One region of the Anaerostipes sp. PC18 genome, then DNA from elsewhere that is predicted to be linked to it. Evidence: a T-box and tRNA genes for the amino acid it is inferred to sense, from the RefSeq annotation. Region 1 holds a T-box; the other holds one or more tRNA genes.
What was found. The T-box of region 1 lies ahead of thrS (threonine--tRNA ligase). A T-box ahead of a tRNA ligase gene usually reads a tRNA of that ligase, here a tRNA-Thr.
Positions count from the first base shown of each region.

Region 2: it has a tRNA-Thr gene. The T-box ahead of thrS (threonine--tRNA ligase) is inferred to sense a tRNA for this amino acid. The anticodon was not compared.

Region 1 covers NZ_CP121164.1:1,780,689-1,783,958, forward strand. Annotated here, with positions in the region: gene P8F77_RS09670 (DUF975 family protein) at 1-112, shown strand, start outside; gene P8F77_RS09675 (hypothetical protein) at 114-398, shown strand; gene P8F77_RS09680 (putative ABC transporter permease) at 417-1,013, shown strand; T-box leader at 1,100-1,308, shown strand; gene thrS (threonine--tRNA ligase) at 1,445-3,270, shown strand, end outside.
Region 2 covers NZ_CP121164.1:115,966-119,235, forward strand. Annotated here, with positions in the region: rRNA gene P8F77_RS00550 (23S ribosomal RNA) at 1-1,498, shown strand, start outside; tRNA gene P8F77_RS00555 (tRNA-Asp) at 1,574-1,647, shown strand; tRNA gene P8F77_RS00560 (tRNA-Val) at 1,684-1,757, shown strand; tRNA gene P8F77_RS00565 (tRNA-Thr) at 1,767-1,839, shown strand; tRNA gene P8F77_RS00570 (tRNA-Tyr) at 1,912-1,992, shown strand; tRNA gene P8F77_RS00575 (tRNA-Met) at 1,999-2,073, shown strand; tRNA gene P8F77_RS00580 (tRNA-Phe) at 2,237-2,309, shown strand; gene P8F77_RS00585 (aminotransferase class I/II-fold pyridoxal phosphate-dependent enzyme) at 2,438-3,270, shown strand, end outside.

The DNA.
Region 1 (3,270 bases):
CTATTATCTTGTGCCTTACATCGTGGCAGAAAATCCGTCGATCAAATCCCGGGATGCAATCCGGCTGTCCAGAGAGATGATGAACGGACATAAGTGGCAGTGTTTTTTTTGAAATGTCCTTCCTGGGCTGGTGGCTGCTGGAACTTGTGACGCTTGGATTGAGTGCAGTTTTTTACTCCAATGCCTACCGGACGGCGGCTTTTTGTGAATACTATACATACTTAAGAAATAAAGCAAAGGAAAAAGGAATCCCTAATTCAGAGCTGCTCAATGACAAATATTTGTTTGAGAAAGCAGACGAACAAGCAATTCAATCTGCATATGGAGATGTACTCCAGATTATAGAAGCAGCTAGTCAATTTAAGGACCGCCGCACAAAGCTCAGCAGGTTTTTTTAAGACTATCTTGGCATCGTATTGATCAACACAGAGGCCGAAAAAGAATATGAACGATACCAGACAGAGCAGCTTCACATCCAGGCCATGAAAAATGCGGCGGACAAAGATTCTTATCCCACTAGGCTGAGTATGATGCCGGAAAGCAAAAAACGCCGCAGAATTGAGACTCTGCATTATATGCGCCGTTATACCTTATGGTCATTGACGCTGCTTTTCTTTATCTTGTCCTTTCTGGGCTGGATTTGGGAAGTGAGCCTGCATTTAATCGCCAGCGGTGTTTTTACCAACAGGGGAATCCTTCACGGTCCCTGGATTCCCATCTACGGAGCCGGCGGAATCTTGATCCTGACACTGTTAAATAAACTGAGACAAAAACCGATCCTGGAATTTATCAGTATCGTGGCTGTCTGCGGATGTGTGGAATATTTTACTTCTGTCTTTCTGGAAACGATGCATCACGGGCAAAGATGGTGGGATTACAGCGGATACTTTCTGAATATCCACGGCAGGGTCTGCGCGGAAGGCCTGCTTGTTTTCGGTATTGGCGGGCTGGCCATTGTATACGTCCTGGCGCCGTTTCTTGACAATATGATACAGAGACTTCAGCCGAATTAGAGATAAGTTTGTTTCTGGCATCTAAATTTTTTGCTATGAAAAAGGATTGATTTCACAAATTAACAGTGTTATAATATGTGGGAAATAAAAAAGCGTTGAAGAGAAGAGTAATCTGTGAAAGTCTTCCAGAGAGAGATGCATTTGGTGAGAGCATCTTAAGTACTAAAACAGATGAAGACCACCTCCGAGCGGCTGCAAACCAGCCCGGCCGACACCGTTATCGTCAACGAAGTGGTCTGCTTTACGATATGAAGCAGGCAACCAAGGGTGGAACCGCGTGAATAACGTCCCATGGATTTTTCCATGGGGCTTTTTTTATTCCATAGGAATGTTCTCCCTATGGAATAAAAAAGCCCTCCGGGCATGATGCACACGATGTGCCAAGGAAGGCTGCTTTGTTCTTAATTACAATACAAGAAAGGAAAAATACTATGAAGATTACATTAAAAGATGGATCTGTTAAAGAGTACGGCCAGAGCATGTCTGTCATTGATATCGCAAAGGATATCAGTGAAGGACTTGCAAGAGTTGCTTGTGCAGGGGAGATCAACGGGGAAGTCGTGGATTTAAGGACGATTGTAGAGGATGACTGCGAGCTGAGTATCCTTACCTTTGACTCGGAAGGGGGAAGACACGCTTTTCGCCATACTGCATCCCATATTTTAGCCCAGGCTGTAAAACGCCTGTACCCGGAGACAAAGCTTGCTATCGGGCCGTCTATCGACAATGGATTTTATTATGACATGGAGAAGGATACTCCATTTACACAGGATGATCTGGAGAAGATCGAAGCAGAAATGAAAAAGATCGTAAAAGAAAATCTGGAGATCACTTGTTTTACGAAACCAAGAGAAGAAGCAATCGCATTTATGAAGGAACGCAAGGAACCGTACAAGGTCGAGCTCATCGAGGATCTTCCTGAGGATTCCGTTATCAGTTTCTATCAGCAGGGTGAATTCATTGACCTGTGTGCAGGACCTCATCTGATGACAACAAAGCCTGTGAAAGCGTTTAAGCTCACAAGCATCGCCGGAGCCTACTGGCGCGGTAATGAAAAGAATCAGATGCTCACCCGTATCTATGGAACTGCATTTGCAAAAAAAGCAGATCTGAAAGATTACTTGACCATGATGGAGGAAGCGAAAAAACGTGACCACAGAAAGCTTGGAAAAGAACTCGGACTCTTTATGATGAGAGATGAAGGGCCGGGATTCCCATTCTTTTTACCTAATGGTATGGTGCTTAAAAATACTTTGCTGGACTACTGGAGAGAAATCCATAACAAAGCAGGATATGTAGAGATCTCCAGTCCGATCATGCTGAGCAGGCACCTGTGGGAGACATCCGGACACTGGGATCACTACCAGGAAAATATGTACACAACGGTCATCGATGAAGAAGACTTTGCCATCAAACCTATGAACTGCCCAGGCGGCGTTTTAGTATACCAGTCAGAGCCACGCTCTTATCGTGACCTGCCGCTGCGTATGGGAGAACTGGGATTGGTACACCGCCACGAAAAATCCGGACAGCTCCACGGACTGATGCGTGTCCGCTGTTTTACACAGGATGATGCCCATATTTTTATGATGCCTGAGCAGATCAAAGATGAGATCAAAGGTGTCGCAGCGCTGATCGACCAGGTTTACAGCCTGTTTGGATTCAAATACCATGTGGAATTGTCCACCCGGCCGGAAGACAGCATGGGAAGTGATGAAGACTGGGAGATGGCTACAGATTCTTTGAGGAGCGCACTGGACGATCTTGGACTTGACTATGTAGTCAATGAAGGGGATGGAGCATTCTACGGACCGAAGATTGATTTCCATCTGGAAGATTCCATCGGAAGAACATGGCAGTGCGGAACCATTCAGTTAGACTTCCAGCTTCCTCTGCGGTTTGACCTCCATTACACTGGAGCAGACGGAGAGAAGCACCGTCCGATCATGATCCACAGGGTTGCTTTTGGTTCCATCGAACGGTTTATCGGTATCCTGATCGAACACTTCGCAGGAGCATTCCCAATCTGGCTGGCACCAGTGCAGGTGAAGGTCATTCCGATCTCTGACAAGCATTTAGACTATGGAAACAAGGTGCTGGATGCGTTAAAAGAAGCCGGCATCCGCGCTGAGATCGACACCAGGGCTGAAAAGATGGGTTATAAGATCCGGGAGGCACAGCTTCATAAGATCCCATATATGCTAGTTGTGGGAGGAAAAGAAGAAGAAAACCAGGCCGTTTCCGTGAGAAGCCGATT
Region 2 (3,270 bases), 1.7 Mb from region 1:
GAGCCGTAGTCGATGGATAACTGGTTGAGATTCCAGTACCACATAAAAACAGAACTGTGGGGACACAGAAGGGAAATGGGAGCCAGGAATGGAAAGACTGGTGCAAGCGAAGTAGCCGTATGGGAGGCAAATCCCCATGCAAGGCAAAGGCGTTACGCGGACCGAACAAAAGTAGGGAAGCCCAGGCCCCAGCTGTCAAGAAAAGCCGCTATTGTTTTTATGTGCCCGTACCGTAAACCGACACAGGTGGATGAGGAGAATCCTAAGGCCGACGGGAGAAGTGTTGTTAAGAACTCGGCAAAATGACTCCGTAACTTCGGGAGAAGGAGTGCCAGGTAAGACTGGCCGCAGAGAATTGGCCCAAGCAACTGTTTAGCAAAAACACAGGTCTATGCAAAACCGCAAGGGTGAAGTATATGGGCTGACGCCTGCCCGGTGCTGGAAGGTTAAGGGGAGGGCTTAGCGAGTGATCGCGAAGGTCTGAACTTAAGCCCCAGTAAACGGCGGCCGTAACTATAACGGTCCTAAGGTAGCGAAATTCCTTGTCGGGTAAGTTCCGACCCGCACGAAAGGCGTAATGATTTGGGCACTGTCTCAACAACACACCCGGTGAAATTGAAATACCAGTGAAGATGCTGGTTACCTGCGCCAGGACGGAAAGACCCCATGGAGCTTTACTCCAGCTTGATACTGGGATTCGGTACTGCATGTACAGGATAGGTGGGAGACTGAGAAAGAAGGACGCCAGTCCTTTTGGAGTCACTGTTGGGATACCACCCTTGCAGTATTGGATTTCTAACCAACAGCCATGATCTGGTTGGGGGACAATGTCAGGTGGGGAGTTTGACTGGGGCGGTCGCCTCCGAAAGGGTATCGGAGGCGCTCAAAGGTCTTCTCAGAATGGACGGAAACCATTCGCAGAGTGCAAAGGCAGAAGAAGGCTTGACTGTGACACCGACGGGTGGAGCAGGTACGAAAGTAGGACTTAGTGATCCGGTGGTATAACGTGGGATTGCCATCGCTCAACGGATAAAAGCTACCCTGGGGATAACAGGCTTATCACTCCCAAGAGTTCACATCGACGGAGTGGTTTGGCACCTCGATGTCGGCTCATCGCATCCTGGAGCTGTAGCAGGTTCCAAGGGTTGGGCTGTTCGCCCATTAAAGCGGTACGCGAGCTGGGTTCAGAACGTCGTGAGACAGTTCGGTCCCCATCCGGCGCAGGCGGAGGAAATTTGATAGGAGCTGTCCTTAGTACGAGAGGACCGGGATGGACGGACCACTGGTGGATCTGTTGTATTACCAAATGCATAGCAGAGTAGCCAAGTCTGGAAGGGATAAACGCTGAAGGCATCTAAGCGTGAAGCCCCCTAAAGATAAGATTTCCCATAGAGTAATCTAGTAAGACCCCTTGAAGACGACGAGGTAGATAGGGCAGAGGTGGAAGTACGGCAACGTATGGAGCTGACTGTTACTAATCGGTCGAGGCTTTAACCAAAGAAGGTAAGGAAGATGTTTGATGAAAGGTTCTGTATGTAGTTTTGAAGGTACATAGATTATTTTGTAAAGATTTGGCCCGGTGGCTCAGCCGGTTAGAGCGCCGCCCTGTCACGGCGGAGGTCGTGGGTTCGATTCCCATCCGGGTCGTTTTTTCCTTTTTAGGAGGATTTATAATATAAATTTGGGATCATAGCTCAGCTGGGAGAGCATCTGCCTTACAAGCAGAGGGGTCATAGGTTCGAGCCCTATTGGTCCCATTTTTGTCAGCCGTTGTGGCTCAATTGGCAGAGCAGCTGATTTGTAATCAGCAGGTTACCGGTTCAAGTCCGGTCAACGGCTCTCATAAATTATGTTATAAACGTAATTTTATGTTTGAGTTTTATGCTGAAATGGTATAATATATATGTATATGGTGGGATTCCCGAGTGGCCAAAGGGGCAGACTGTAAATCTGTTGGCAACGCCTTCGAAGGTTCGAATCCTTCTCCCACCATTTTAGCGCGGGGGTGGAGCAGTCTGGTAGCTCGTCGGGCTCATAACCCGAAGGTCGTTGGTTCAAATCCGGCCCCCGCAACTTCCATTAGCGTTCAGAGCGTGCATAGAAATATTTATCAACAGGGCCGGATATTTATATTCGGAGCTGTTGATAAATGTTTCTATATAGGCGGTAACGCCGTGATCTCAAAAGTATAGCTTTTGAGATTTTGTACGCGGACTAAAGTAAAATCAATACCCAAGCCCAGATAGCTCAGTCGGTAGAGCAGAGGACTGAAAATCCTCGTGTCGCTGGTTCGATTCCGGCTCTGGGCATCTAAAAGTTCTGATTTTTATCAGGGCTTTTTTCTTTTTCCCAAAATACCTTGTCACACTTTAAAATGTCGTGGAATATCTACGGTGTGTATGATAAAATAGGATAAAATGAGGCTTAATAACAATTTATGAAATATCCTATATTTGAAAAATTAAGACAATTAGATAAAGAAGGGATGTATCCGTTCCATATGCCTGGTCACAAAAGGCAGAAACAGGACATTATGAGAGAGGGATCTCTGTTTGCGCTTGACACTACAGAGATCAGCGGCTTTGACGATCTGCATCATCCCGAGGGGATGATTAAAGAATCAATGGAGTATGTCCAACATATATATGGAAGTAAGGAAAGTTATTTTCTGATCAACAGCACCACCGGAGGCATTTTAGCTTCTGTGGCTGCGTCCTGTCGGCTGGGAGATAAGATTCTTATCAGCAGGAACTGCCACAAGTCCGTATATCATGCAATTTCCATGCTTGGATTAAGGCCGGTTTATTTATATCCCAAAATAGAGCAGAATATTTGTATGGGGATTACTAAAAGCCAGGTGCAGGACATACTGGGCAGGGAAAATGGCATTAAAGCCGCTGTTATCGTTTCCCCTACTTATGAAGGGATGGTGTCTGATATCAGGCAGATTGCTGAGGTTCTTCATGAAGAGGGGATTCCCTTGATCGTGGATGAGGCTCACGGAGCACATTTTGTATTTCACAGTGGATTTCCGGAGAGCGCGGTATCCCAGGGAGCAGATGCAGTGATCCAGAGTCTGCATAAGACGCTGCCTTCCCTTACTCAGACCGGACTTCTGCACATCTGCAGTTCCCGGATAGGCACCAGGGAGATTCAGCAGGCTTTATCTACATTTCAGAGCAGCAGCCCGTCTTATATTTTGATGGCCAGTATTGATTACTGTGTCAGGAAATGTGCTGACAGCCCGGACTTGTTTGATGACTATGTTCG